Regions from separate parts of the Pseudoalteromonas sp. 13-15 genome, predicted to be linked through region 3. Evidence: predicted binding sites of a transcription regulator. Region 3 holds the regulator's gene; each other region holds the start of a gene.
What was found. The regulator FliA, encoded in region 3, starts transcription of late flagellar genes. The targets are predictions, from matches to a motif close to CTAAAGNTNNNNNNNNNNNNGCCGATA.
Positions count from the first base shown of each region.

Region 1: a site for FliA is predicted at 5,386-5,412, ahead of ATS72_RS12800 (DUF5610 domain-containing protein). Genes of this name have one in related genera too.
Region 2: a site for FliA is predicted at 7,058-7,084, ahead of ATS72_RS09240 (DUF3530 family protein). Genes of this name have one in related genera too.

Region 1 is NZ_CP019162.1:2,744,507-2,755,082, reverse strand. It holds rRNA gene ATS72_RS12830 (23S ribosomal RNA) at 1-172, opposite strand, end outside; tRNA gene ATS72_RS12825 (tRNA-Ala) at 480-555, opposite strand; tRNA gene ATS72_RS12820 (tRNA-Ile) at 600-676, opposite strand; rRNA gene ATS72_RS12815 (16S ribosomal RNA) at 752-2,287, opposite strand; gene ATS72_RS12810 (RNA recognition motif domain-containing protein) at 2,909-3,388, shown strand; gene murI (glutamate racemase) at 3,351-4,151, opposite strand; gene ATS72_RS12800 (DUF5610 domain-containing protein) at 4,229-5,356, opposite strand; gene trmA (tRNA (uridine(54)-C5)-methyltransferase TrmA) at 5,519-6,616, shown strand; gene ATS72_RS12790 (DUF523 domain-containing protein) at 6,627-7,079, opposite strand; gene ATS72_RS12785 (thiol:disulfide interchange protein DsbA/DsbL) at 7,139-7,777, opposite strand; gene ATS72_RS12780 (thiol:disulfide interchange protein DsbA/DsbL) at 7,794-8,417, opposite strand; gene ATS72_RS12775 (serine/threonine protein kinase) at 8,452-9,426, opposite strand; gene ccoG (cytochrome c oxidase accessory protein CcoG) at 9,502-10,576, opposite strand, start outside.
Region 2 is NZ_CP019162.1:1,983,131-1,993,706, reverse strand. It holds gene surA (peptidylprolyl isomerase SurA) at 1-1,159, opposite strand, end outside; gene lptD (LPS assembly protein LptD) at 1,199-3,445, opposite strand; gene ATS72_RS09255 (aminoglycoside phosphotransferase family protein) at 3,558-4,559, shown strand; gene murU (N-acetylmuramate alpha-1-phosphate uridylyltransferase MurU) at 4,556-5,209, shown strand; gene djlA (co-chaperone DjlA) at 5,243-6,100, shown strand; gene ATS72_RS09240 (DUF3530 family protein) at 6,083-6,988, opposite strand; gene rluA (bifunctional tRNA pseudouridine(32) synthase/23S rRNA pseudouridine(746) synthase RluA) at 7,107-7,760, opposite strand; gene rapA (RNA polymerase-associated protein RapA) at 7,954-10,576, opposite strand, start outside.
Region 3 is NZ_CP019162.1:70,072-80,647, reverse strand. It holds gene ATS72_RS00420 (flagellar motor protein MotB) at 1-869, opposite strand, end outside; gene ATS72_RS00415 (flagellar motor protein) at 872-1,636, opposite strand; gene ATS72_RS00410 (protein-glutamate methylesterase/protein-glutamine glutaminase) at 1,629-2,783, opposite strand; gene ATS72_RS00405 (chemotaxis protein CheA) at 2,843-5,110, opposite strand; gene ATS72_RS00400 (protein phosphatase CheZ) at 5,126-5,893, opposite strand; gene cheY (chemotaxis response regulator CheY) at 5,912-6,295, opposite strand; gene ATS72_RS00390 (RNA polymerase sigma factor FliA) at 6,335-7,045, opposite strand; gene ATS72_RS00385 (MinD/ParA family ATP-binding protein) at 7,072-7,932, opposite strand; gene flhF (flagellar biosynthesis protein FlhF) at 7,925-9,400, opposite strand; gene flhA (flagellar biosynthesis protein FlhA) at 9,421-10,576, opposite strand, start outside.

The sequences.
Region 1 (10,576 bases), 690 kb from region 3:
TCGTTAACCTATGTATTCAGTTAACGATACCTGCAAGCAGGTGGGTTTCCCCATTCGGAAATCCTAGTCTCAAGTGCTTTTTACTAGCTTGACTAGGCTTATCGCAAGTTAATACGTCCTTCATCGCCTCCAACTGCCAAGGCATCCACCGTGTACGCTTAGTCACTTAACCATACAACCCAAACGGGTCTTTGTTTTGTGACAGTTTAACTTCGCCAGAAGTTAATATTGAATACTAAAGTAGATACCAATCAATCGACTCATAAGAGTGATTAAATGGCACTGAATGATACTGCTATCATTCTTTTTTACTTTTGAAAACTCTGTACAAATAACAATGTTATTCATACGAATTTTATTATCAGCTTTTCCAAATTTTTAAAGAGCAAGAGATACAAAAACCTCTCAAAATTAAACACACTCTATTCTCAGGCGATTTAGCTGCCCGATAAAGAATATTTATTTTTAAGAAGTAAAAGTGGTGGAGCTAAGCAGGATCGAACTGCTGACCTCCTGCGTGCAAGGCAGGCGCTCTCCCAGCTGAGCTATAGCCCCACATATGCTGGTCTTATTGTTTAGTTACCGACTTCGTGAAGAAGTGGTGGGTCTGAGTAGATTTGAACTACCGACCTCACCCTTATCAGGGGTGCGCTCTAACCAGCTGAGCTACAGACCCAAACAATAAGTGTTGTTCTCTTTACAATAACAATCATCTGTGTGGACACTACGAACAAATAAGTTCTAAATCGTATAAGGAGGTGATCCAGCCCCAGGTTCCCCTAGGGCTACCTTGTTACGACTTCACCCCAGTCATGAATCACTCCGTGGTAAACGTCCTCCCGAGGGTTAGACTATCTACTTCTGGAGCAACCCACTCCCATGGTGTGACGGGCGGTGTGTACAAGGCCCGGGAACGTATTCACCGCGTCATTCTGATACGCGATTACTAGCGATTCCGACTTCATGGAGTCGAGTTGCAGACTCCAATCCGGACTACGACGCACTTTAAGTGATTCGCTTACCTTCGCAGGTTCGCAGCACTCTGCATGCGCCATTGTAGCACGTGTGTAGCCCTACACGTAAGGGCCATGATGACTTGACGTCGTCCCCACCTTCCTCCGGTTTATCACCGGCAGTCTCCTTAGAGTTCTCAGCATTACCTGCTAGCAACTAAGGATAGGGGTTGCGCTCGTTGCGGGACTTAACCCAACATCTCACAACACGAGCTGACGACAGCCATGCAGCACCTGTATCAGAGTTCCCGAAGGCACCAATCTATCTCTAGAAAGTTCTCTGTATGTCAAGTGTAGGTAAGGTTCTTCGCGTTGCATCGAATTAAACCACATGCTCCACCGCTTGTGCGGGCCCCCGTCAATTCATTTGAGTTTTAACCTTGCGGCCGTACTCCCCAGGCGGTCTACTTAATGCGTTAGCTTTGAAAAACAGAACCGAGGTTCCGAGCTTCTAGTAGACATCGTTTACGGCGTGGACTACCGGGGTATCTAATCCCGTTTGCTCCCCACGCTTTCGTACATGAGCGTCAGTGTTGACCCAGGTGGCTGCCTTCGCCATCGGTATTCCTTCAGATCTCTACGCATTTCACCGCTACACCTGAAATTCTACCACCCTCTATCACACTCTAGTTTGCCAGTTCGAAATGCAGTTCCCAGGTTGAGCCCGGGGCTTTCACATCTCGCTTAACAAACCGCCTGCGTACGCTTTACGCCCAGTAATTCCGATTAACGCTCGCACCCTCCGTATTACCGCGGCTGCTGGCACGGAGTTAGCCGGTGCTTCTTCTGTCAGTAACGTCACAGATATGAGGTATTAACTCACACCCTTTCCTCCTGACTGAAAGTGCTTTACAACCCGAAGGCCTTCTTCACACACGCGGCATGGCTGCATCAGGCTTTCGCCCATTGTGCAATATTCCCCACTGCTGCCTCCCGTAGGAGTCTGGACCGTGTCTCAGTTCCAGTGTGGCTGATCATCCTCTCAAACCAGCTAGGGATCGTTGCCTTGGTGAGCCATTACCTCACCAACTAGCTAATCCCACTTGGGCCAATCTAAAGGCGAGAGCCGAAGCCCCCTTTGGTCCGTAGACATTATGCGGTATTAGCAGTCGTTTCCAACTGTTGTCCCCCACCTCAAGGCATGTTCCCAAGCATTACTCACCCGTCCGCCGCTCGTCAGCAAAGTAGCAAGCTACTTTCTGTTACCGCTCGACTTGCATGTGTTAGGCCTGCCGCCAGCGTTCAATCTGAGCCATGATCAAACTCTTCAATTAAAAAGTTTTGTGTCTTTCGACAGCTCAATGAATTCTGAATTTATTTAATATCTTTCGATATTGAATTGACTGTGCTGAATAACTACCTAAGTAATTATTCTGTTGGTCACTCAGTTTCAATTGAGACTCTAATTTGTTTGCCTCACTACCTAAGTAGCTTGGCTGTTAGAACTCAATCTGTACGAGTGCCCACACAGATGATTGCTTTATATTGTTAAAGAACGTTGCGACGTTGTCGCTAGGGATGCGTATAATACATCCTTTATTTTTCGAGTCAATACTTTGTTTTAAACTTTCTTACGATAATTTAAAACAGAAGTTTTACTTAACTCTCTGAGCCGCTAACACTTTGCTATGCTTCGGCGTTTCCCGTCTCAGTGGGGTCGCATTATAGGGAGATCCGAAAACAGATCAACCCTTTTTTTTAGATCTTTTTACTGTTCGAACAAAATTAGAACAAAACCACAAAAAACCATGTTAAAACACGCTTAAATTGATGTTTTTTTACACTGCTTTTTATAATTTCATATAAATATCATTGCTAAGTTCGTTTAAGACGTTAAGATAGCAAGTTCACAATGTTAAATTAATGTTTATTTCCTGTTTATTGGTAGATCTAAAATGAAATTACCCGATCAAAAATCTTTTATCTTTTCTGTTGTTATTGCTGTAGTTGGTTTTGTTATTGTTAAGTTCGCCCTTGGAAGCTTAGAACTTGACCCTGCAATTGTATTTGCTGTTGGCTTATTAATAGGTGGGCTAGTTATTGCTGCTATGTCTTCTGACGTTTTAGAAGAGGCCGAAGTAAAAACTAAAACACTTTACGTTGGTAATCTTCCTTACCGTGCAAACGAAGGTGTTGTTCGTGCTTTGTTTGAAGAGCAAGGTAAAGTATTCAACGTTCGTCTATTAAAGGATAAAAATACAGGCAAACGTCGTGGCTTTGGTTTTGTTGAAATGGCGCAAGCTGATGCAGACAATGCTATTGCTAACTTGAACGATAGTGAGTTCCAACAACGCACTTTAAAAGTACGTGAAGCAAAACAAAAACAAGAAGATGATTCTAATACGCTTCGAACTCAGGCGGATCAATCAGTTTAACTAGCTTAACCGCAAGTTTATCGCTGATCACATTAGCCGTTGCATAGTATTGCAACGGCTTTTTTATGCCAGGTATATTTTGTGCTAAAAAACCTGACTCGGTTAATAGATAAATAACTCTATTTGCTATTGCTGCACCGGAATCCACCAGCTGAATGCTGTTTTTAAAGTGCTCACTAATCTGCTTTGTAAGTATCGGAAAGTGAGTACACCCCAATACAAGCACATCTGTTTGCTTTTCAAGATTCAAACCTTCAAGTACAGCATGTAATTTATTTGTATCTAAATAGCCATTAAAGAAAAGTAATTCAGCAAGGTTTACCAACTCAACACTGCTATATAAGTTAACAGTTACATTACTAGCGTGCTGCGCTATTAACTTTTTTGTATATGAGCTCGCTATTGTGGCAGGTGTTGCCAGTAAAGCAATGTGATTTGAACGTGTTAATTCTGCGGCGGGCTTGATTGCTGGTACAACACCAACTATGGGTATATCTGTAATTTTGCGTACAGCACTTAATGCCGATGTGGATGCCGTGTTGCATGCTATAACAATTAAATCGACGTTTAGCTTGTTTGACTTAATGAAATGAATGAGCGAACACAAACGATTAATAATTGTTTGTTGTGTTTGAGCTCCATAAGGTAAGAAAGCATTATCCATAAAATAGCTATATTGAGCATTCGGGATACGTTGCTTTATATGTTCAAGTACTGTTGTGCCACCAATCCCTGAATCAAAAACCATTATATGCGCTGACAAACGACCGTTCCTATTATTAGATTAGAACGGCAGTTTGCCATGTGATTTTTGCAAAAGAAAGTAGTTTAATGTTGAGGTTAAACTTCCTCTGCTGTTTGCTTTGTCGCGCTATTTAACTTATTAAGGTTTTCAAACATAGCTTTTGTGTAATCAACCAGTTTATCGATCTCACTTTGATCTTCATTAAGCCACTGCATAATACCTGATAATTGATTTTGAATACCTAGCTCGGTTGCTTTAGAAAATGCCTCTCGGAGGTCATCATTAAAAGGCGCTACTTTATCTGCAATTACTTTTTCTGGAGCCGGTTTATTTTCTTCGTAACCCTTTATTGCAGCAACTGTTTTGGTTTGGCGTAAATCCATTGAAAATGCGACAAGTTGTTCATTGCCTAAACTAAGCTCTTGCGCCTCTTCAAATGCCTGCTCTAAATCGCCGCTAAAAAAGGTCTTACTTACGTTTTGTAGGTTTTCCATTAACTCATTAATTGCTTCTTGCTCTTTATCATTAAGGTCGCCGTTAACTGACATTGAAAATGAAAGCTCTCTCGATTGTGATGATTCACTTACGAATGCCTCCCCTCCCTCACCACGCTGATAGCTACTAGCAGACTGAGATTTAAACGCATCGGCAAAACTTATCGTTACTTCATCACCTTCTGCGGTTGTGAAACTGTACTGAGCATTATTACTTAAACTTGCGTATTGTGCTTGAGTTACCCCCACACTAGCGGGCATTGGGTTGAACAAGTTATCTTCAAACTTATCAAGGCCATCAAAAATACCTTCTTTTGATTTGTTGATTCCCTCTTGGGTTTCATCGTTCAGAACGCCGGATTCTTTTAACTCATCAACAGCGTCATCAATACCTATTTGCACCCCCTTACGGGCATCACTTAGCATACCTTTTAATTTATCGTCATCGGCACCATCAGCTTTTGCTTTATTAACGGCGCCGGTGACAAAGTCGAGTACATTTTTAACTATTGCTTCAAAATCAAAAAGGGGCTTATCTGCTTTTTTTTCTTGAACTGGCAAACCAAGCTGCTCTGCCATTTTATCACCTAAAACTTTAGCAGCTAATTCTTTACCTCGTTGCTGATAGCTGTCTTGCGGAGACGCGATGGTAGGTTGTTGTACGTCAGCTTTGTTGTTGAATTTGTTTATGTTCTGGCTTGGTATAAAGCCATAATTGCCTATTTTCATGAATCGTCTCCTGAGCATGCGTAGTTTATTATCGGCCAGGGCATAAAAAACTAAAGTAAACCGTGCAAAAAAACATCATTTATTCTAGCCAAAACTAGACAAATGCGAACCGCTCCCTACAATAGCGCCGATAAACAGATCTTAGATAAGGTAGTAACGCGAATGGCAGTTATTAAAATAGATACCACACAGTACCAAGCGCAGTTAAGTGAAAAAGAACAGCGTATAACTTCACAGTTTCAACGTTTTGGTGTGAAGCAGCTAGAAGTATTTAGCTCGGAGCCAATTAACTACCGCCAACGTGCCGAATTTAGAGTATGGCATGATGGAGACGATCTGTTTCATATAATGTTTGATCAGCAAACTAAAGAAAAAATACGCGTTGATACGTTTGACCCTGCGGCACCGCTTATTGGTGAAATCATGCAGGTGATGATTGAAAACCTTAAACCATGCGAGGTTTTACGCCGAAAGCTATTTCAAATAGATTACCTGTCTACACTCAGTGGTGAAATTTTAGTGAGCTTGCTTTATCACAAGCCCCTTGATGATGAATGGCTACGTGAAATTAAGTCACTAAAGGCAAAACTGAGTGAAAAATATAAAATAGATTTTATTGGCCGAGCACGTAAGCAGAAAGAAGTGCTAGGTGATGACTTTGTAACAGAGCAATTAACTGTAAATGGCCAAGAACTAATTTACCAACAAGTAGAAAATAGCTTTACGCAACCTAATGCAAAAGTAAATATAAGTATGCTTGAGTGGGCACAAGATTTATGTAAACCACTTAAAAATGATTTACTAGAGCTTTACTGCGGTAATGGTAACTTTTCTATTGCGCTAGCGGGATCTTTTAATAAAGTACTCGCAACTGAAATATCTAAATCGTCTGTTCACTCTGCTCAATATAACATTGCCAAAAACAATGTAGACAACCTAGATATTATTCGTATGTCGAGCGAAGAGTTTACTCAAGCAATGAATGGCGAACGTACTTTTTCTCGTTTAGACGGTATTGACCTTAAAAGCTATGACTGCCAAACCATCTTAGTCGACCCGCCACGCGCTGGTATGGATGAGTTAACCTGTGATTTAGTGGCTAATTACGAAAACATAATTTATATATCGTGTAATCCTGACACACTGGAACGCGATTTAGATCATTTAACGCGTTCGCATAACGTTAAGCGCTTTGCGATATTTGATCAGTTCCCTTATACACATCACATAGAGTCGGGTGTTTTCTTACAGCGTAAATAACCAACCAAAATTAAAGTGCCAGTGCTTTTATAAGTGCTGGTATTTGCTCTTCACTAAATACTTGAACTCCATTCTTTATTAATAATGCTGCAGTTAAACCTAGACCTTCGATTTTTATTCCGCGATGCTTTCCATCATATATTGTATTTCGTCCGCAAGAAGGGCTCGATTCTTTAAGTAAAGCAAAACGAACTTTATTTTTTTTACAAAGTTCTAGCGCTATATTAGCCCCTGTTTGAAATTGCTCTGTTACATCTTCGCCTGAATTAGTAATTACTTTCCCCTGTATTATTTCAGCAGGAGCTCTAGGAGTAGATAGCCCACCAGCCACTTCAGGACAAAAGGATATTATTTTCTTATTACTTTGCCATACCCGTAATTGTGGATGCTGTAATGTTTGTCCTTTCCCATCATAACGAACAGGTTGCCCTAGCAAGCAACTCGATACTAATATTTTTTTCATTGCTACATCCTTATAAAGCAAAAAAGCTCCTTAAGGAGCTTTTTTGGTTTTAGCTAAACTTACTTGTTAGCTAAGTAATTAATTAATTTACTGATATCTTCAGGTGCTGTAACACCTGATTCACGGCCTAAGTTTAATTTATACTTACCGTTTACGATAAATGTGGGCACACCACGAAGAGCACCTTTTTCTTTAAAGTATTCTTGATCGCGCTTCATCTTAGAGCTTAATGTACGAACCGAAAAGCTTTTAAATAACTTATCAAACTTATCGCCATCAACACCTTGCGCAACAAACACATCTTTCACGTCAGCTAATTCGTTAAATTTAGCGCGCTTAGTGTGAATATGATTAAAAATAGCTGCGATAAGTTTCTCTTTTTGAGGAAGTACTTCAGCAGTTGCAAGTGCTTGGCTCATCATTTGTTGGTTTTCTGGATTACGAACCCCCACAAAGTCAACGTGACTCTTTTTAAACTTAACATTTTTATCTAGTTTAGGCTTAAATTCGCTGATCAGTGACTCGTAGTTATTACACGCCGGGCAGTAAAAAGAGAAAAACTCTTTTACTTCTGGCTTTTTAGTGGCACGTTCAGCAATAACATCGTAATGGACGCCTTCTTCGTAGGTCGCCGCAAAGCTTGTTGCTGCCATCGGTAATACTAATGCAAGTAACCCTGCTTTAAGTAGTTTAATCATTCTTATGCTCCAAAATTTATAATGCTAATAAAAACGCAATTAACTCATCAAGTTCTTGTTGGTTTTTTATGGTGTTAATATTGATTTTGTATTTATCGTTAACAATAAAAGTAGGTACACCAGTTAACGCACCTAACTTTGAATATTTGTTTTGCTTATCTTGCATTGCCTGCTCTTCGGCAATAATTGGCATGCTTGCAATCGCTTGGTCAAATGTGTCGCTGTCTATTCCATTTACTTCCAATAGCTTTTTAAGGTCTTTAACTTCTGTTAAAGGCGCACCTTGAATATGGATACTTCTAAAAATTTGGTCAGCTATATTTTGTGCTTGCCCTTGTTGTTTTGCGATTAAGTAAGCAAAGCTTAAATTACTTTGTGCCTGTGGAGATACACCACGTAAAAAGTTGACGTGACTTTTAACAAAATCAGTGCCTTCAGGCAGTTTTTTTTCAATTGCTTTAGCCACTGGTTCAAATTTAAAACAGTGCGGACAATAAAATGAAAAGAACTCTGTTACCTGTGGTGTTGTGCTTTTTTCAGTTTTAATAATCGTGTATTGGTTATTTGCCTCAAACTGTGCAGCAAAGGCTGCAAATGGTAAACATAAAAGAAGTAGGCTCAGTTTTAGTTTTTTAAGCATTAGTGTCTCGTTGTACTCGTCATTAAATAATAATTTACGGCAATAACTTTAACGGCGGTTCTTGCAGTGCAGCAAGTTGTTCTTTAAGCGCTAAAATTTGTTGCTCCCAGTATTTGTCATCAGCAAACCATGAAAAGTTCCGCACAAAAGCTGGATCGCTCCACCTTTTTGCCACCCATCCCATGTAGTGAATAATACGCATTGCTCGCAGCGGTTCAATTAATTTGAGTTGAGCGTGGTCAAAATCACAAAATTCTTCATACGCTCCCACCAAAGTGTCTAACTGTAACAGTTGCGTTGGTCTGTCGCCACTGAGCATCATCCATAGATCTTGAATAGCAGGCCCTTGACGACTATCGTCTAAATCCACGAACATTAGCGCATCGCCAGCCCATAATATATTGCCTGCGTGGCAATCGCCATGTAAGCGAATACAATTTGTATCTTGATACTGCTTTTGTGTCTGCTCAATTACCAAATCTAAAATAGTATAAAAAGCAGTGCTTAATCCCATTGGCACCAAGTTACTTTTTTGAAGATGAACTTTAGCTGTATGCAAATATTCTTCACAGCTTATTGTTGGTCTGTAAGTAAAGGGTTTGGTTTTAGCTACTTGGTGCATTCGACCAATTAAACGTCCCATAACATCAAGCTGATCTAAATTATCTACTTCAAATAATCGCCCACCCACACTTGGGAATACCACAAACATATAACCCTGGTGTTCAAACAAGCTTTGTCCATTATGTAAAACAGGGGCTACAACGGGTACTTCAGCGTCAGCAAGCTCAAAAGCAAAATCGTGCTCCTCTTGAATTTGTGCTTTACTCCAACGCTCGGGACGATAAAACTTTACTACGTAACGCAGACCGTCTTCGGCTTTAAATTGATAAACTCTATTTTCATAACTGTTAAGCGCTAGTAACCCAGACTCGGGATAAATACCTATGGTTTCTATCGCATCAAGTATTAAATCTGGGGTTAAATCTATAAAGCTAAATTTGCTCATGCTCTTCTTATATAAATGAAAAGCGGGTTAAACCCGCTTTTGTTATTGCTATATTTACCGAATTAGAAAGTACGGCTATCGCGCTCTAAAAAAGTTGCTCGATTGCGAAATTGTTTCATCCGGTTCATTAACTGGCGACAATACAAAATTAAACTCTGTTATAGGCGCTTTTAAGTCATAAGGGTCCATAACGAGTGATAATGGCACATTATGCGATTGACCTGCTTGAACAGTAAATACTTGTTTACCTATGTATTTAAAGTTTTCTAGCCCTACCACTTTAATGTTAAAGGTTTGCTCATATTGCGCCTTATTGATGACCTTTAAGGTATATGTGTTTTCAACCAAGCCATTAAAGTCGACACGATATAGCTGATTTCGATCACGAATAATATCAAAGTCCATTGGTTTACGCAGTGCAATATTTGTAACAAGCGCGCCTGTTAGCAACACTAGTATGACCGTATACCCAATAATTTTGGCTCGTAGAGGATTGGTTTTATTTTCTGGCGTCTCAAGATTACGTTCTGTGGTATACGAAATTAACCCTCGCGGGTACTCCATTTTATCCATTACGCCATCACACGCATCAATACACGCACCACAATTTATACACTCAGCCTGCAAACCGTTTCTTATATCAATGCCTGTTGGGCAGACTTGTACACATAGGTTACAGTCAATACAGTCACCTATTTCTAAATCTGCGTGGGCAACCTTACGTGAGCGAGGGCCCCGGCTTTCACCTCGGCTTTCATCATAGGTTACTGTGTAGGTATCTTTGTCAAACATTGCCGACTGAAAACGTGAGTAGGGACAGATATGCAAACACATAATTTCACGCATCCAGCCTGCGTTGCCATATGTACACACAGCAAATACTAAAATGCTCACTAGTGCATAACCGCCAACATTAAAGGTTATAAAATCAGGGAGTAGCTCTCTTATCGGTGTGAAGTAACCAACAAACGAAATAGAAGTATACAAAGAAAACAACACCCAGCTGGAATGCTTAGCTGTTTTTCGCCAGAACTTGTCAAAGTCCATAGGCCGTTGATCGAGCTTTTTACGTTGATTTGCTGTGCCTTCAAGTTTTTCTTCAAACCAGATAAAAATGAAGGTCCATACCGTTTGAGGACAAGTATATCCG
Region 2 (10,576 bases), 1.4 Mb from region 3:
CAACACGTTTGTCGAGTAGCTGTACTATATGCCAACCAAACTGGGTTCTAAAAGGCTCGCTAATCTCGTCTTGTTTGAGCGATAGTAATGTATCTCTAAACGCAGGAACATAGGTAGTTGGATCAGTCCAATCATATTCGCCGCCTTTAAGTGCAGAGCCTGGATCTTCAGAGTATTCTTTGGCGAGCTCGCCAAAATCAGCGTTGCCAGCACGTAAGTCTTTAGCAAAACCAGCAAGCATATTACGTGCTTTTTCTTCGCTTAGAATAATTGAAGGTTCAATAAGTATGTGGCGTGAGCGCACTTCTGTTGTTTCAACTACTTGTAGGCCACGCACATCTTGAACTTTAATAATATGAAAGCCAGCACCTGAGCGAAGTGGGCCTACGATAGCATCTTTCTTTTTACTCTTTACAGCTTCAGCGAAAAGAGAAGGCATCTCATTTATACCCATCCAACCTAATTGACCGCCTTCAAGTGCTTTTGAGCCGCTTGATGATGAAATTGCAATGCGTTTAAATTCTTGGCCGTCGTTAAGTAATTCAATAACTTTATCAGCACGGGTTTTAGCCGCTGATATTTCATCTGCTGTTGCTTCGTTAGGAATATCGATCAGGATGTGGCCAATATCATACTCTTCCGCACTTTGACCTTGGCTAGCCATTATTTTTAATAAATTATCGACTTCTTGCTCACTAATATAAATGCGGCGGTCAACGTTTGCGCGGGTAACTTGTTGTGTTGTGATCTCTTTACGTATTTCTTCACGGTATGCTTGAAAGCTATCGCCAGATGCCTCAACCGTACGTCGTAAATCGCTAATTGTACCGCCTTGCTCTTTTGCAATGTTAGCAAGCGTTTGATCTAACTGGCTGTCAGAAATTTGTAAACCCATGCGCTCAGCCATTTGCATCATCAGTGCTTGGCTAACTAAACGCTCCATGGCTTGCACACGTAAAGTTTCGTCTTTAGGTAATTGTTGACCTTGTTCTTGGGCTTGCTTTTTTACGCGATCAACAATGGAGTTTACTTCGCTTTGTAAAATAACACCTTGGTTTACAATGCCAACAACTTTGTCAATTTCTACTGGTTCAGCAAATGCATTTTGGCACAGGCTGATACTTAAAACGGTTGATACTAATAATTTTTTTAAAGTCATGTTCTATTTACTACTCTTGCTAATAGTACGTTTGTGATACTAGTTATTAAGAAAATACGGTCTACGATAGCCAAAAATACCTTGTTGTAATAGTTTTTGTGCATCATAGCGGCTTTTACTTCCCAGTCCTTTTAGTACAAAATTAAAACTAATACCTGAATCAAAGGTGGCTTGCTCTGTACCTATTGACTGATTTAAATCAGTTTCGATTTGGCGGTGACCAGTAATTTGAAACGCCCAACAGCACGATTCATACTGCAACCCACTTAATATTTCGACACTTCGGTTGTTTTCAAGGTCGCGATGATAGCTTGCAATAAACTGCCATTCGTCACTTATTGGAATACTTGTAAACACACCTGTTTGCTCGATTGTATTTCCTGAGACATCATTTGCATAGCGATGGTTCAATTGCACTAGCTGATTATTATCACCTTTGTAATCTAAAGTGGCATTTGATTGAATCATTTGTTTGCTATCAGTGTTGTACTGTATACCCGCAGAAAAATACCAACGACGATGCCAATGTACCATGGTTTGCGCTGCAAATAATGCATTGTAATTGGTATCTGAGTTTAAGCTTTGCTCGGTTGGCTTGGCATCATCAGATAAATAAAATATTTGTCCGGCACTAAAGTTAAAAATCTCTTCTTGTTTTTTATCAAATAAGCGCGTTGTTGCACCGAGCGTAAACTGGTTTGCAGCGGCTATTCTATCAACACCAGAAAAGCGTGTGTCTCTAAATAAGCCGTAATAATCGTCTTGTAATTTGGTTGTATCGTATAAACCAATATCAGACTGATCCTTATTAGGCGTATATAAATACTGTATTTGCGGCTCTAGTGTTTGAATACCGTCTTGGACAAGGTAGGACGTATCGCGCTCAAAATTAAGCTGTGAATATAAACGTACTTTTGGCAAAGTACGCGATACGCTTTGCTTAAACTGTGTGCCAGATAGGTCACCTTGTTGATCGTAATTTGTTTGTAATAAGCTTACTTCAGATAAAAATGACCATGCGTATTGGTCGTAATCAAACCGTGCTTTTGGCTCAATATGAACTCGAGTTGCTTGATCTATAATTGCAGAGCTGTTGGTAAAATGGCTCAATTCACCAGACACGCTAAAATCAAAATGATCAAATTTCCATGGTGCTGTTTGTGTGAAATTAATTTGTGGGATAGCAGTGTACGACTCTAAGTGATCACCCAGTACCTCAAAGTTTTGAACTTTTATATCGGTCCGCCATGTGTCTCCTAAATGAGTCAGTACGCCGGTACGATAAAGTTGGGTGTCGGTTTTACTCGCATAACTTGATTCTAAATCAGTAATGTAGTTATCGTCGCTTACATTGGTAACGTCAACACTTGCTCGCCAATTTTCGTTTAAGTAACTTTTTTGCTGCCAATGAAACATGTAGCGCTCACCAAGCGCTGGCTCTGAGTCGTCTTTGTTTAGGTATTCTATACCCACTAGGCCTTCATGTTGCTTGGTTAAATATCTAAGCTCTGTTTTTAGTTGCAAACCCTTGTTAGCCATATAACGCGGCGTGATGGTGGCATCTAAGTTAGGCGCAATATTCCAATAATAAGGAGTAATGGTTTCTAAGCCATACTTGTCTGAGCTTGAGATACTAGGCGTGAGTAATCCCGATTTACGGCGCTCGTCTAATGGAAAAGTAAAATAAGGTAAATACAAAACAGGGGTATTTAAAATTCGAAGTATGGCGTTGTGAGTTTCACCCCAACCTTCTTCGCGAGATAAATTAATCTCGTCGGCTTCAATTTCCCAAGCTGGGGTTTCACCCGGACAAGCAGTAAAGCTTGCATTCATCAGTACTAAGCCAGAATCATTTATAGTGAGCTTTTCAGCACCGCCTTTACCTTGTTGTTCTGTTAGCTTGTAATCAGCACCTAACAGGCTAATTTCTGAATTATTTAAATCGGCATTTAACCCTGAGCTATTTACGTTACTAACAGCATCGCGATATACAATAGGACCTGTGGCATTAAGTAAACCACGTTGCTTGTCTATCAATGCAGTTTGTGCGGACAAACTCATATTAACGGTGTTAATATCAACATTGCCGGTAAATTCGGCGCTTTGAGTACCAAGGAGTTCTACATCATCAGCTTTAATGTCAACATTACCGAGTTTTACGCCAGGTAGCGGTTGCCAAGCTCTGGTTTGCATTGAAGTGCCACAAAGTTTGTGTGTCAGTTCAGTTTCGGCAAGCGATGGTGCGCTAACTACGCTTAGCATCAAAATGCCCCAGGTTTTGCTCATTTATTGACCCTAATACTGTGTGTATAAATATAATTTACACATAATAAAGGAAAATAATGGCAAATACAGTAATTGACCTAATTAACTTAGTTAAAAATAGATATCTTATAAAATGACACGCTTTGATAATTTACAACACTTCATAACGACCCACTTTGGCAAACAGCCAGATACACTTGAGGCGATAACCGGAGATGCCAGTTTTAGGCGGTATTTTCGCTTAACAATTAACAATCAGCACTTTATTGTAATGGACTCCGATCCACAAAAGGTCAATAACGCACCGTACTTATCTTTGAATCAAGTTTTTACTGACCAGGGTTTTTTGTTACCGCATATTATTAAAAGTGATGAACAACAAGGCTTTTTTATTTTAACTGATTTAGGCAGCACACACTTAGCTGACATGCTTAATGATGCAAATAGAACCGACTACTACACACAGTTAATAAGTTTATCAGCCAAGTGGGCAAAAACGCCTGAGGCTTCAGATATGCAGGCCTATGGTAAAGACTTTATAGCGCTTGAATTATCGATATTTAGCCAATGGTTGGTAAAAGATTTTATTGCTGAAAGCGTTGATACAAACCAACTTAAAATGTGGGAGTCGAGCTGTGATCTACTCACTCAAACCATGCTTGAACAACCCACGGTAACAGTTCATCGCGACTTCCACAGCCGTAATATTATGCACAGCGATTCTCAGTGGGCAATAATTGATTACCAAGACACCGTACGCGGGCCACTTTGTTACGATTTAGTTTCGTTGTTACGCGATTGCTATTTTAAGCTCCCTAATAATGAACTCGCTCAGCTATTAGCATTTGGATATAACGAGTTTAAACGCGAAGGCTTAGTCAGTAATACTTCGTTTGAAGAATTTAAAGTTTGGTTTGACTTAACCGGTTTACAGCGTCATTTAAAAGCCGCCGGTATATTCTGTCGCCTGTATTTGCGTGACGGTAAGACAGGTTATTTAGCTAATATTTTACCTACCCTTGAATATATTGTAGATGTTGCTGAACGCTATCCTGAACTCAATGCACTCAGTGACTGGGTTAAAAATACGATAGTACCAAAAGTGACTAAAAGATTAGAGCAGGTAAATTTATGAAAGCCATGATTTTAGCCGCAGGGCGTGGGCAGCGCATGATGCCGCTCACTCAAGCTATGCCTAAACCTATGCTTAAAGTGCAAAATAAACCACTCATAGAGCACCATGTTAATAACTTGAAGGCCGCTGGCATTACCGACATAGTGATAAACCTTGCATGGCAGGGTGATAAAATTAAAGCGTACTTTAAAGATGGCAGTCAATTTGGTGTAAATATTGTTTATAGCCAAGAAGTTGAAGGCGGCCTTGAAACCGCGGGTGGTATTATTCAGGCACTTCCTTTATTGGGAGAGTCGTTTATTGTGATAAATGGCGATGTATTTACCGATTACGATGTAAGCTCGCTTATGCAATTACATTTACAACCAGGTGAGGCACATTTGGTGCTTATTGAAAATCCCCCACATAATCTTGATGGGGATTTTACATTGAGCCATTTATCGCCAGATAGTCAAAAATATACGTTTTCGGGTATTAGTCGTTATCAGGCTGACTTTTTTAATGGTTTAGAGCCGGGCATTCGTCCGCTTGGGCCGTTATTGCGAGAAAAACTAAGTAAGCATTTAGTGTCTACCGAGCTTTATATTGGTAATTGGGATGACATAGGCACACCAGCGCGTTTAACGGCATTAAATGAGCGCTTGGCTTAAGCCGACACATAATTAATAGGAGTAGTCGTTTACATGTGGGGAAAAATACTCGGATTTTGTTTTGGTTTTATGTTTGGCAAAATTTTTGGTGCTATTTTAGGGTTATACCTTGGTCATTTATTTGATAAAAGCTTAAAAAATAATTTTGATAAGGCGGGTGGTTTTTCAAGTTTATTTAATGGTGATGATGTCCACGAGCGCCAAGCGCTATTCTTTTCAAGCTGCTTTGCAGTGATGGGGCATATTGCAAAGTCTAATGGCCGAGTAAGCGAGGTACACATTAAAGCCGCTAGCTTATTTATGGACGAAATGGGTTTGAAAGGCGAAGAACGCCGTGAAGCACAGCATGCTTTTCAAGCGGGTAAACAAAGCGACTTTTCATTAAAAGAAACCGTCTATGATTTTAAAGAACGCTTTGCTAAGCGTCATGACTTACTGCAATTATTTTTAGAAATACAAATTCAAATGGCGTTTTCTGATGGCGTTTTAGCTGACCAAGAAAAGCAGTTATTAAGTGAAGTAAGCAAGCAGTTAGGTATTTCTAAAACTCATTTTGCGTTTGTACTTAAACGCTATCAAGCTGAATTTAACTTTAGAAAACAGCAACAGCGTTACCAACAGCAGCAAGGGCAAAGTAGCAGTTATAAAGAAGGCTCAGGGCACCATGTACCCCCCAACAATAATATGAATCGTGCGCAAGCGCTTGGGCTTTTAGGACTTAACGATGGGGCAACCGAGCGGGAAGTAAAAGTAGCGTACCGAAAGTTAATGGCGCAACATCACCCTGATAAATTAGTATCGCAAGGTTTACCAAAACATATGATGGAATTGGCGGTTAAAAAAAGCCAAGACATTCAAGCAGCCTATGAGTATTTAAAAAAGGCGGCGTAAAAAGCCGTCTATTTCTTTTGTTAGCCGAGCATGTTGTTGAGGTTGATCACGAAGCCCAAATAACTGGCGCTGGCGGTAGTCAAACTTAGCGTTTCGGTTAACCCAGCGCTGGCGATTTTTTAAGTTAATTAAAATATCACGGTTGTCGCTGGCGTAATAAATATCTAAAAGTGCAGGCGTAACAAGAGACGTTGTTTGGCTTAAGCTTTTATTGCGCTGTGCATTGGGCAGATAGCTACTTACACTAATAAACGCATCAATACGCTCTTGTGGAAAGTCTGCATAGTACTCAGTTAAAACTCCTGCGCTGGTGCCTTGCGCAATTACAACGATATTAGTGGGTTCTTGCATCGCGGTTTGGTAAAGCGCTTTGTAGCGAGCAAGTAAATTTAGTTTGTAGTTATCGAGTATTTCGTCGCTGATGGCTTCAATGGCACCCACATGATGAGGCGCTTCATTTTTACTTGAAGCATTAGGCTGCTCTGATTCACTGTTGGCTTGACTCTCTGTTTCAGTGGCGGCACTTGGTGCTGTTTCTGTAGCTGGCTCAGCTATTTTACTCGCTTGCCAATCAATATCAGGGGTGGTCATTGCATAGGTGGTGTAGCCTAAATTGTTAAGCTCTTTGCGTAAGTAACTCATTCCAGCATTGTTGGTAGGGGCTGATTGCCAATCGGGAATAAGTAATACAACCCCTCTAAAATCAGCGCTCATGTATTCACTACGTAAACTTAAAAATTCAGTTTCACCTGCTAGCATTGTTTTTACTTCGTCGGTAGGTAAAAGGCGTTTAATATCGCTATTTTCAATACTTGATAAAGAAGGCGGGGCAATATGTTCTGCAGCCGTTGTGCAGAGTGCTAAAAGGGCTACACAGCTAAATGCCATGTAACATAGAATCTTTTTAAATAATTGCAAAAACACCATAACACGCTCAACCAATCGTCATTAGTTAGGTATCGGCATGCTTGTTTAAAAGTTTAATTTTCCTAAGTAATTGAGTCCATTAAAACTCGGGTTCTGCTTCAAAGGTCATTACTTGTTCGGTTACTGGGTGTTTTAGTTGCAACATTTGTGCGTGGAGTTGTAAACGCGGTGCGGCTGCAAGCGCCTCTTTATGAGCATAGAGTCGGTCACCTAAAATGGGGTGGCCAAGACTTAGCATGTGTACGCGCAATTGATGTGAACGCCCCGTAATTGGAGTGAGCTCTACGCGTGTGGCGTTTTCCTCTCGTTCAAGTACTTTGAAATGAGTGAGTGATGGCTTGCCATTTTCATGATCTACCATTTGCTTTGGGCGATTAGGCCAGTCGCAAATAAGGGGTAAATCAACCGAGCCATTGTTTTGTTCAAGCTTACCAAAAACGCGAGCTATATAACGCTTAGCGGTTTCGCGTTCTTGAAATTGCATACTTAAATGTCGGTGTGCAGCTTTATTAATAGCTAGGCAGAGTATGCCAGACGTTGCCATATCAAGACGATGAACAATTCTTGCGGTTGGAAATACACGATTAACGCGGTTAATTAAGCTGTCGGCATGCTTAGGATCTTTACCCGGCACGGTCAATAATTCGCTGGGTTTATTAACAATGAGCAAGTCGTCGTCTTGAAAAAGTATGGTTAAATACGGGTTCATTGGGGGATTGTAATTAACTAACACGGCCGACCTTAATGATTTTGAAGGACGCTATTTTAGGGTAGCAAGGGCAAAGGCTCAAGGAAAACATTGATAGCCTGTACGAAGGCTTCTAATTTATATACTTTTTTGAATATAAAAAAGCGCGGTATAAATACCACGCTTTACTTAGCTGCTGTTGTTTGCAATTTTTACTAACAACTAAAAGCTCAAAACCTTAGTGAGAAACCACGATTAAGCGAATTGCATCTAGTTGTAACTGCGCTTTTTCAATGTGTGCAGTTAGCTCGGTGCGTTGCTTATCGTAAAAAGTAATTTCTTCTTGGCGAATATTAGGGTTAATTTGCTTAAGCGCGCTTAATCGCTCTTGTTCTTCGCTAAGAGACGTTTGCATTTTAGCTAGCGACTGTGTTCGAATAACCTCGAGCTTTTCTTGTGCCATGTCTTTTGCAGTTGTGATCATAGGGTGAATTGCGCTTTGTAGCGCACCCGCAAGTTTACTTGCTGTTTGACGACCAACGGCTGAAAGCTGTTGGTTAAACCCGTCAAATGCGACGTTTTCGCCTAAGTTATTACTGGCTTTATCAAGCAATATACGAATAGGCGTTGGAGGTAAAAAGCGACCCACTTGTAATGCTTTAGGCGCCATTGCTTCGGCTACAAAAATAAGCTCAACAAAAAAGGTGCCCGCAGGGAGTTTTTTGTTTTTGAGTAAAGCAACCGATGCGCTACCAAAGTCATCATCACAAATCATATCCATCGTGCCTTGCACCATTGGATGATCCCAACTGATAAAATGTACATCTTCTTGCGAAAGAGCAGTATCACGGTCAAATGTCACTGTCATGCCGTCATCTTTAAGCGATGGAAATGATGCGCTTAACATATGCTCTGTAGGCTTTAATATAATTGTATTTTCGCCTTTGTCTTCTTGGCTTACACCAAAGGTGTCGAACACGTTAATCATGTAGCTGGGCAGCTCAAACTGGTTGTCGAGCTTTTCAATATCAGCAACTAATGAGTCGGCGGCGCCTTGCCCCGATGAGTGCAGTTCTAATAAACGATCTCGTCCACTTTCCATTTTTTTACGTAGCACAGTATTTTGCTGAGCTACTTGCTCAAGGAGTGGGTCAAGTTCGTCTTCATCACAGTTATGGGCTGAAATAAACTCGAGTAAGTCATCACGAAATTCTTTATACAATAGCTGACCAGTTGTTGACGTGGTTTCAAACGCATCAAGGCCTTCGTTGTACCAACGCAGTAACACTTCTTGCGCCGTATTTTCAAAGTATGGCACGTGAATGTTTACATCTTGTGTTTGCCCTATACGGTCTAATCGACCAATTCGTTGTTCTAGTAAATCGGGGTTTAATGGTAAATCAAATAACACTAGGTGATGTGAGAACTGAAAGTTACGACCTTCTGAGCCAATTTCTGAACACAATAATATTTGTGCGTTATCGTATTCGTCTGCAAAAAAGGCGGCCGCGCGGTCACGCTCTATAATCGACATACCTTCGTGGAAAACCGAGGCTTTAATCGCTTCACGTTCACGCAGTATTTGTTCAAGGCTAATAGCCGTTTCTGCCTTGGCACAAATAAGGAGTACTTTTTCGTGTTTAAGCGTTTTAAGTGTTTCGATTAACCAATCTACGCGAGGGTCAAAGGCACCCCAGCTTGCGCTTTCACCTTCAAACTCTTGGAATATTTTTTCAGGAAAAAGAGCACGATGCGCGCTCAGTTCAGCGTTTTGAATTCCACTCATGTTACCTAATACCGACATGGCCGTTTTGTATTGCTTTGGTAATGCCATTGGATAGGCATGCAATTTACGACTTGGGTAGCCATCAATGCCACTGCGGCTATTTCTGAACAATATACGCCCTGTACCGTGTCTGTCGAGTAGCATGTTAAGTATTTCTTTGCGCGCTGGTAAATCACCTTGCTGCGCTTTTTCAAGAATGACGGTAATGTCGGTTTCTTTTAATAGCTCAATTAGCGTTGTTTTTGCATTGTCGTCAAGAGCTTGCTCTTGCAATAACTGGTTTGCCGCTTGCGCTACATCTTTGTAATTGGCTTCTTCTTCTTTGAATACGTCGTAGTCGTAAAAACGGTCTGGGTCGAGCAATTGTAAGCGAGCAAAGTGACTGCTATGGCCTAGTTGATCAGGCGTTGCTGTAAGTAAAATAAGGCCCGGAATATCTTGGCTTAGCTCAGCCATGCGTTGATATTCAGTACTTGGTTTACCGTTATTAATGCTTAAGTGGTGCGCTTCATCAACAACTAATAGATCCCAATCAGCCAATGTGGCTTGTTCAAACCAGCGCTTTTTCTTGGTTAAAAACTCAAGGCTAGTAAGGACTAGCTGCTCTGTATCAAATACATTTGGCGAGTCGGCAAAGGCTTCGTCGCAACGCTCTTCATCAAAAATAGAAAAACGTAAGTTAAAGCGGCGTAGCATTTCGACTAACCACTGGTGCTGAAGGTTTTCAGGTACAACAATAAGTACACGGCTGGCGCGACCACTAATAATTTGCTGATGCAGTATCATGCCTGCTTCAATGGTTTTACCTAAGCCTACTTCGTCAGATAATAATACGCGTGGTGCAAAACGTTTACCCACTTCTTGGGCAATGTAAAGCTGATGCGGAATAAGGTTAGCGCGTTGGCCAATCAATCCTTTTATAGGTGATTGCTCGCGTTCAAATTTATGTTGCCATGTTTGGTAACGAAGCGTGTAACGATCAAAACGATCTACTTGGCCGGCAAATAAACGGTCTTGTGGCTTATTAAATTTTATAAAATGATCTAAAAAGGTTTCTTTTAACTTTGCTTCTTCG
Region 3 (10,576 bases):
GGCTCAGGCGCTACTGCCTCAACTATTGGCTCTTCTGCTGAATTATTTTTCTCTTCTGGCAACCCATATTTAGATAACGCTATTACTACTTTTCTATTTTCAGCTCGGCCCTCATCTGTGTCGTTAGGTGCAAAGGGTGAATACTGTCCATACCCTTCAATAGCCATTCGGGCCGAATTTATGCCAAGTGCTTCAAGCTCAACAAGTATTGAAGTTGCGCGAGCGACAGAAAGCTCCCAGTTAGAGCGAAATATTTCATTTTTAATTGTTTCATCATCTGTATATCCACGCACACGTATATAGTTATCCACTGGCGCGATAATATCTTTTACAATTTTAACAACTTGTTTTGCTCTAGAATGAGCAACTGCGCTACCACTTGAAAATAACATACCTGAACTCAGTTCTATTATGAGCCAATCTTGATGCAATTCTAGATTGGCTTCACCATCACGTATTTCATCAATAAGCGCTGACTGAAGTTTAGTTAATAAGCTATCAAGTGGTTTTCCTAAATATTTTTGCTGTATATTACTTGTCTCACTTTGGCCGTCTAACAACTCTGGGCCTTGCTCTTCCTTGTTGATACTTTCGCCATACAGCAATTCATCTTCAGGAGTAACCCTATCAGTAAGTATTCCAGTACCATCTACCCCCGTACCTTTCTGAGAATAAACACGAGCCGACTTGTCGAATACTTGCTCTAGGGAATCGGATAAAATTTGGAAGTTTTCTTCTTTGTTAATCGCAATCGCATACATTACAACAAAGAAGGCAAACATAATGGTCATATAATCCGCATAAGATACTAACCAGCGCTCTGTATGCTGGTTTTTATGGGCCGAGCGACCAAATCGTCGACGCATCATTTTTATGCGTCCACTAGGCTTGGCCGTTCAACACGATAAGCTTCTAACTTTAGCTCAATGTTCATTGGGCTTTGGCCATCGCTGATTGCAATTATCCCTTCTGCAAGCATTTCGTGGTAAAGCATCTTTTCTTCTACACGTTGCTTGAGCTTATGTGCCATTGGCAAAAATAATAAATTAGCTAACCCCACACCATAAATCGTTGCAATAAAGGCTGTTGCAACTCCAGCGCCAAGCAATTGTGGATCGGTAATGAAAGACATAGCCTGAATAAGTCCAAGAACAGCTCCTAAAATACCGATGGTAGGGCTATAACCGCCCATTGCTTCGTATACACGTGCAGCTTCAAGCAAACGCTCACGCTCCAACATTAAATCTATTTCAAGCGTATCACGTAGCCTCTGCTCTGAACCGCCATCAACAAGTAAACTCAGCCCTTTTGCTGCATATACATCTGAGTGAGTTAGGGCCTCATCCTCTAATGCCAAATATCCTTCTTGTCTCGCTTTATGAGACCAACGTTTAACTTGCTCAATTGCATCATCAATATTGTAACTGGGAGTCACAAATACCCAGTGACTCATTCTAAGCATTTTTTTAAAGGTACTAGTAGACGTTTGCAGCATTACAGCGCCTACTGTCCCACCTAGTACTATAATGAGCGCAGGGCCATTAAAAAGGGCGGCAATAACACCACCTTCTAGATGATAGCCAATTGCTATAGCACTTAGTGCAACAATTAAACCAAGTACAGAAAGCTTATCCACAACCGGTTTCGCTTTTTATCCGCGTTGCAATATCGTCAAGCGCTAAACTCTCACTTGAAAGCCCCGCATTAGCAACAGCTTGTGGCATACCATAAACAACACAGCTTTTTTCATCTTGTGCCCAAATAGTGGCGCCAGTTTGTTTTAACATTCTTGCGCCATCTCTACCATCAGCCCCCATGCCGGTTAAAATAATAGCTAAAACATCTCCCTGATAAGCTTTTGCAATACTTGCAAATGTAACGTCAACACTGGGCTTATAAGTGATTCGCTCGCTATTGTCTTCAAAAACGCGCAATGTTTTAGAACCACCTCGACCTTCAACCATCATTTGTTGCCCGCCAGGAGCCAAATAGGCAGTTCCAGGGTCAAGACGATCACCTTGCTGTGCTTCTTTTACTTTTATTTTGCACAATCCATTTAAACGAGCTGCAAATGCCGGTGTAAAAGCAGCAGGCATATGCTGGATAAGTAAAATAGGATGCGGAAAATTAGCGGGTAATTGCGTAAGCACATTTTGTAAAGCAACAGGACCACCAGTAGATGTACCGATAGCCACAAGCTTGTATTGCTTGCCACTTGCACGAGTTGGTACGTTGTTTTGTGTTTTTGTTAATGTCGATGCGGTTGTTGAACGCTGAAAACTTCTATCTGGTTGCCTGATTGAAGACGCAGTATTACCGATTTTATCAGGCACAGAGCGTGCCGCTGGTTTCTGGTGTGTTATTGGCTTAAAGGCTCTAGGAATACGCTTATTACCAATTTCTTTGACTTTAGCTTGAAGGAGCTTTATCGCATCTTCATTATTACGTGCAATATCTTCAAACTTTTTAGGTAAAAAATCCATCGCTCCAGCATCAAGCGCATCAAGTGTTGCTGTTGCGCCAGCACGGGTTAAAGAGGAAAACATTAATATTGGCGTGGGGTTACTTGCCATTATCTCTTTAACAGCACTGATACCATCAAGCACAGGCATTTCTACATCCATCGTGATCATATCAGGACGAAGCTGAGCCGTTTTTTCTACAGCCTCTCTGCCATTAATGGCAAAACCTATAACTTGTATATCGCTGTCTTGTTCAAGGATTTCGCTTACTCTACGACGAAAAAAGCTTGAATCATCAACAACTAAAACTTTTACGGCCATTTAGCTCTCTTATTAAGTTTATACGTAGGCACACATCTTATGTGTACCTACTTTATGATTTAGCCAGCGTAGTGTTTTAACATATTTGGAACATCTAAAATTAGTGCAATTCCACCATCTGATGTAATAGTTGCGCCTGCCATACCTGGGGTACCCTGCAAAAGAGCATCAAGAGGTTTAATTACAACTTCTTCTTGACCTATTAAAGAATCAACTACAAAACCAACCTGCTGAGTACCTATTTGAACAATAACAACATGACCTTGCGCTTTGCGCTGAGTGCGATCTGCTCCTTTAACTAACCAATGCTCAAGATAAAATAGCGGTATCGCTTTCTTACGTACAATAATTGTTAATTGACCATCAACAACATTTGTTTTGGTTAGATCTAAATGGAATATTTCGCTTACACCAGCTAATGGTAATGCAAATGTTTGTTCGCCAACTACAACCATCAAGGTTGGTAATATCGCAAGTGTTAACGGTACTTTTATTTCTAAAATTGTACCAACACCTAGCTCTGACTGAATACTCACTGAGCCATTAAGTTGAGTGATTTTAGTTTTTACAACATCCATTCCCACACCACGGCCTGAGATGTCAGAGATCTCTTCTTTGGTAGAAAATCCTGGTGCAAATATTAAGTTGTAAGCTTCAGTATCCGATAAACGACTTGCTTGATCGTGATCTATTACCCCTTTACCAATCGCTATCTTTTTGAGCTTTTCTGCGTCCATACCCGCACCATCATCTTTGATGGTAAGCAAAATATGGTCTCCCTCTTGAGACGCTGAAAGTGTAACATTACCCGTCCGAGGTTTGCCTGCTGCTTCACGGTCAGCTGGCATTTCTATACCGTGATCCACTGAATTTCTAACTAAGTGAACTAGTGGGTCTGCAAGTGCCTCAACTAAGTTTTTGTCTAAATCGGTTTCTTCACCGACAAGCTGTAAGCTAATATCTTTATTGAGGCTTCGTGCTAAGTCACGAACAACGCGAGGGAAGCGGCCAAATACCTTTTTAATTGGCTGCATTCGCGTTTGCATTACTGCACCTTGAATATCTGCAGTCACTACATCTAGGTTAGAAATGGCTTTACCCATTGCTTCACTTTCTGAGTTAGTGGCTAAACTTACCAACCTATTACGAACAAGTACTAACTCACCCACCATATTCATTATTTGGTCTAGGCGTTTTGTGTCAACTCGCACTGTTGTTTCTGCTTGCGGAGGAGCTGGCTTTTTCACAGCTGCTGGCGCTGGAGCCGCTTTTGCTACCGGTTTTGCTGCCGGTTTGTCTGCTGGCTTTTGAACAGGTTTTGGGGCTGCTGCTTTTACAGGTTCAGGCTTTTTGACAGGCTCACTTACTTTAGCTACGGGTTTTGCCGCCGGCTTTGGCTCTGGAGCTGCAGGGCTCTCTATTGATTTAGGAGCACCTGAACCGTGAAGCTCGTCAAGCAATGCTTCAAATTCATCATCGCTAATTTCATCATCGCTAGAATCACTTGCAGGTGAACTTATTGAAGGCGTTGAAGAATTTTCTGCAGAATTATTACTTGCTGATTGCTCTTTTACTGGCTCACTGGCCGCAACAGCACCAAAGCTTCCAACGCCATGAAGTTCATCAAGTAAGTTGTCAAACTCATCATCTGTAATGTCTCCACTGACATCATTACTACTGGACGCACTTTCAGCTACTGGGCTTTGACCTTTTCCATGTAATTCGTCTAGTAAGTTTTCAAATTCATCTTCTGTTATTTCGTCAATCTGAGTTTCATCATCGCTTTGTTCAACTGTTCCACCGCTAAATAGCTCGTCAAATGCAAACGGATCTTCTTCATCAGTTCCTGAGGCTTCCTCGGCAACTGGGGCATCATTAACCTCGGCTTGAGGTTCTTCAGTTGAATCAACTGGTGAGTCACCAGCAAGCTCTTCTTCTGTTGGAGGTAAACCTAGTTTATGAAGGGTTTCAAGAAGTTCAGGATCAGCAGGTTCTGGTTTATCACGATTTTGAATGGTGGCAAACATCTCGTTAATCGTATCGAGAGCTTGTAAAATTACATCCATCAACTCTGAATTAACCGTTCGTACGCCTTGCCTAAGCAGATCGAACACATTCTCTGCGCCATGACATGCATCAACGAGCTCGGTCATAGCTAAAAATCCAGCACCACCTTTTACAGTGTGGAACCCTCTAAATATGGCATTGAGTAATTCGGTGTCCTCTGGATTGTTTTCCAGCTCAACTAACTGTTCAGATAAAAGCTCTAGGATTTCTCCTGCCTCTACAAGAAAGTCTTGTAAAATATCTTCATCGACTTCAAACATGCAGTTACTCTCCTCTTAGAAGCCCAAACTTGATAAAAGATCATCGACTTCATCTTGATCAGATACAACATCATTACGTGATTCTTTATCAATAATAGGGCCTTCTGGACCTGCTAAAGTTTGTTCGTCTAATGGTTCATTTGTTTTTTGTTGTTCTATTTTTTCGGCTTTACTTTCGCTTTGATCAGCGAAGGCTGTCAAAAGATGAATTAAGCTTTCTTCAACTTCTCTAACAAGCTCAATAACTCGGCGAATAACTTGTCCGGTTAAATCTTGATAGTCTTGTGCCATAAGTACATTAGTCATCAAACTTTGCAGCTCATCGGTTTTATGATGAGAATTGTTCATAAACTTATCAATGCTGTGGCATAACGATTTAAACTCCCCTAACTCAATCTCTCGATTCATTAGGCGATCCCATGTCGGTTTGATATGAGATATTTCGTCTGCCAACTGTTGAGCAATTGGTAGGCTAGCCTCAACTGCATCCATTGTTTTATTCGCGGCATTTTCTGTCATTTCTATAACATAATTGAGCCGTTTCTTTGCATCTGGAATAGCATCGGTAGTTAAGTCAGATAAGCGAGTGTCTAGCTCAAAGCTTTTTAAAGCTTCATGCAATTGACGGGTTAACTTTCCAACCTCAGCAAATATTTCAGATTGCTCCTTAGAAGCGGTATCTAAAATTAACTGATTGGCTTTGTCTTGCTCACCGTTTTCTAGAAAAACAACGAGCTGACGAGCTTGTTCTAAAGTTATTTGAGGCGCAGCAAGTGCTGACATAAGCCTCTCCCCCTATCATTAGCCTAAACGTTCAAATACTTTTTCTAATTTAGTTTTGAGTGTTCCAGCAGTAAATGGCTTAACGATATAACCATTAACACCTGCCTGTGCTGCCGCTATAATTTGTTCTTTTTTAGCTTCAGCCGTTACCATCAATACTGGAATGTGTTTAAGCTTATCATCCGCACGTATTGCTCTTAGTAGGTCTATACCCTGCATTCCTGGCATATTCCAATCGGTAACAACAAAATCAAATACTTGATTTTGTAGCATTGGCAAAGCGGTTGACCCATCGTCTGCTTCTTGAACATTAGTGAAACCTAAGTCACGCAACAGATTTTTAATAATACGTCTCATTGTTGAAAAATCGTCAACAACCAGAATTTTCATGTTTTTATCCAAAACATCCCCCAGTGAGGTCTTAACCTTGTTTACTTACTACTAATTTATCCAGTCATTGATTTTAGCTTTAAGCTTAATCATCGCCTGACCATGTATTTGACTTACACGCGATTCACTTACATCGAGTATATGCCCTATTTCTTTTAAATTCATTTCATCGTTATAGTACAAAGACAGCACCATTGCATCACGTTCTGGTAAAGATTTTATTGCACCTAATAAAGACTCGTTAAACCGCTCATTTTTAACATTATTAAACGGTTTGTCTAGCGCTAAATCTTGGCCCACTGGACTGATGGCATCTTCATCAACACCAAGGTCTTCAATACCGAGTACTTTACTTGCATTTACATCGTTTAAGATATGATGGTACTCATTTAACGAAATTTCAAGTTTTTCAGCAACTTCTATATCTGTCGGCTCACGGTTTAAGCTTTTTTCTAAAAAAGCAATTGTTTCGGCCACCAAACGGCTTTTACGATGCACTGAACGGGGTGCCCAATCGCCACGTCGCATCTCGTCAAGCATTGCCCCACGAATACGAATCCCCGCAAAAGTTTCAAAGCTAGCCCCTTTGGTTGCATCAAAACTTTTAGATGCTTCAATCAGACCTATCATTCCTGATTGTATTAAATCGTCCAGCTGCACGCTGGCTGGTAAACGCGCTATAAGATGACATGCCACTTTTTTGACAAGTGATGCATGTTTTTCAACAATCACATTTAAATTTTGTGCTGATTGATATCCCATAACTTTATTCACCAATGTTGTCATAATTAGCCGTTTACTAGTTTCTCTATGAAAAACTCCAGATGACCTGATGGTTGATTAGGTATTGGCCATTTAACTGCTTTTGTTGCTAACGCTTGAAACGCAAGTGCCGCCGGCGAATTAGGAAAAAGCTCTACAATAACTTTTTGGCGACGCGTTGCTTTGCGCATATTTTCGTCGTAGGGAACCGTTGCGACCAGGTCCATTGATACATCTAAAAAACGATCGGTCACTTTGGAAAGTTTAGCAAATAACTCTTGCCCTTCACGCATACTACGGACCATATTTGCAACAATTTTAAATTTGTATACACCATGCTCGCGACTCAACACTTTAATGAGCGCGTAAGCATCTGTAATCGATGTGGGCTCGTCGCATACAACAACCATGACGTCTTGTGCCGCGCGAGAAAAGCTCAGCACCATGTCTGAAATACCTGCGGCTGTATCGACAATTAAAATATCAAACTCTGTATTTAATTCACTAAAAGCCCGTATAAGTCCTGCGTGCTCTGAAGGCGACAATTCAACCATACTTTGAGAGCCTGACGTTGCGGGTACAATTTTTATACCTGCGGGGCCTTCAACTAAAATTTCATCAAGTTCACATTCACCAGATAAAACATGTGATAAGTTACGTTCAACACGTAGTCCTAGCATAACGTCACAGTTTGCTAAGCCTAAATCGGCATCAAGAACCAACACTCTGTTACCTTGCTGGCCTAATGCAATTGCAGTATTCAGAGAAACATTTGTTTTTCCTACTCCACCTTTACCGCCAGTGACAGCGATAACTTTTACGCCGTTGTTATTGTTTTGACTCATTTTGCGCAGGCCACTTGCTTGATCTAATACTGTGTTAATCATACATCCCTACTGTGCTTGGCGCCACTGCTTGGTGCCTTGAATGTTGTGCTTTTGCTCTTTTTAAATAGAGTTGCTCAGCCTTTTTAACTAGTTTTTCAGCATTTGCAACTCGAATATCTTCTGGTACTCGTTGACCGTTAGTAAGATACCCTATTGGAAGGCGATTTTGAATCGCTATACTAATAATCTCACCTAAACTTAAAGATTCGTCTAATTTGGTGAATATACAACCACTTAACTGCACTTTTTTAAAATGCCTAACGGTTTCTTGCAACACATGTATTTGCGATGTTGCGCTGAGCACTAAATAACTGCGAATATCAACACGCTGATTACGCATTAGCGTATTAAGTTGCTCAGTTAAGCGCAAGTCGCGTTGGCTCATACCCGCAGTATCAATTAATACTAGTCGTTTATTTCGTAAATGATATAAAACTTCAGCTAATTCATTAGCATCTTTAACTTGCTTTACACCACAACCTATAATTCGGCCATAAGTGGCGAGTTGCTCATAAGCACCAATTCTGTATGTGTCTGTTGTGATTAAAGCGACTTTGTCTGCACCGTATTTTTGTGCGCCAAGCGCAGCTAATTTAGCAACGGTTGTTGTTTTGCCAACACCCGTTGGGCCGACTAAGGCGTATACACCGCCTTGACGTAAAATCTCGTTGTTGGTTGTCTGCATCTGATCTTCAACCATTGTTAAAAGTGCTTTCCAACCTTGCTGGCGAGATACATCGTCAGGTACAAAGCACGCCATTTGCTCAGCAACATCTTTATCTATTCCCATACCGACTAAACGATCAATCATGCATGCACGAGTAGGATCGCGTCTTGCCATGTCTTGTTGCATAAGCCCTGACACTTGATGTTCTAACAATTGACGAATGGCATTCATTTCGTCACGCATTGACGAAATTTGCTCACTTTCAGTATGCTTAGTTTCTTGGCGAGGTGTCACTGGACTGTCAAGATCATCAAAACCACTTTCTAAATCATCAAATCCAAGGCTGTCTGCTTGTGTTTGCGGACGCGCTGAAGCTTGACGTTCATTAGTGAATATAGGACGAGGACGCTGCTCTTGAACTGGCTCTTGGTAGTTGTCTGTAGTATCAATACCTGATTGAGAAAACATAGAAGCCAATTCTGCAGAACGAGGGCGTGGGGCTTGACGCTCTAATAATGCCTGAAGACTATCGGCTACTTTCGCTTGTGGCTCTGGTTTAGCGCGAAGAGGCTCTGGTTTTACAAAATTATGCACTGGCTGTGTTTTTGTTGAGCTTTGTGCTGGAGCGCTAAGTGCTTGCTCTTTTTTAGGGGCTGCTTTGTCATAATCTACTGCTGCTACAATTTCTACACCGTTAGCTAGTTTTTTATTTGACATAATAACCGCATCAACACCTAATTCGTCTTTAACTTCTTTAAGTACTGTGCGCATATCTTTAGCAAAAAAACGTTTTATTTTCATGATTCAACCCCTTTAAAATCTTATTGTTGGCCAACAGAGCTGACTATCTTGATCTGTCTTTCATCTGGTACCTCTTGATAAGACATCACCCTTAAACCCGGGATGGTGTACTTAACAAAACGAGATAACACAGTGCGTAACATTCCCGACGTTAGCAATATTGAAGGTTCACCGGACATTTCTTGATTTTGATGCGCTTCATTTAGTGACACTTGAAGTCGCTCTGCAAGTCCTGGTTCTATACCGGCACCTTCGTCGCCTGCATTTTGTAGTGACTGATGCAACATCTGTTCCAACTCAGGCGCCAAGGTTATGACAGGGATTTCTGAAGACATGCCTACAGCGTCTTGAACGATTAATCGACGTAATGAAATACGTACTGCAGCCGTTAGCACATCAGGGTCTTGACTACGTGGCCCATACTCAACAAGGGTTTGTACAATTGAGCGCATATCACGAATTGCAACGCCTTCATTAAGTAGATTTTGTAGTACTTTTACAATCACAGTTAACGGTAATACGTCAGGGACTAGACCTTCAACTAAGCGAGGGTGGCTTTTACCTAACATATCTAATAAGTTCTGTACTTCCTCGTGACCTAACAGCAGTGCTGCGCTGTTAGTGAGTAACTGGCTAATGTGCGTAGCCACAACCGTCGCTGAATCTACCACGGTATAGCCAAGCGATTGCGCTTCGTCTTTTTGATCTGGTTTTATCCATACCGCATCAAGCCCAAAAGCAGGGTCTTTAGTTTCAACCCCTTTAATTGGCCCAAATACTTGACCTGGGTTTATTGCCAACTCATCACCATGCTTGAGTTCACCTTCACCGGTAGATACCCCCATAAGCGTAATTCTGTATGCATTAGGGTCAAGCTCTAAGTTATCGCGAATATGTACGGGTGGAACTAAAAAACCAAGCTCTTGAGAAAGCTTTTTACGTACTCCCTTAATACGATTTAGTAGCTCTCCGCCTTGAGACTGGTCAACTAAAGGGATTAGTCTGTAACCCACTTCCAGGCCGATTACATCAACCTGCTGAACGTCATCCCAGCCTAGTTCTTTTTGCTCTTGCTTGTTGGCAACGCCCGTACCAGCAGTTCCATTTGCAGCAGCCTCAGCTTCTGCTGCAGCCACTTTTAATTTACTTTGTTGAGTGTAATAAGCTAAATAACCT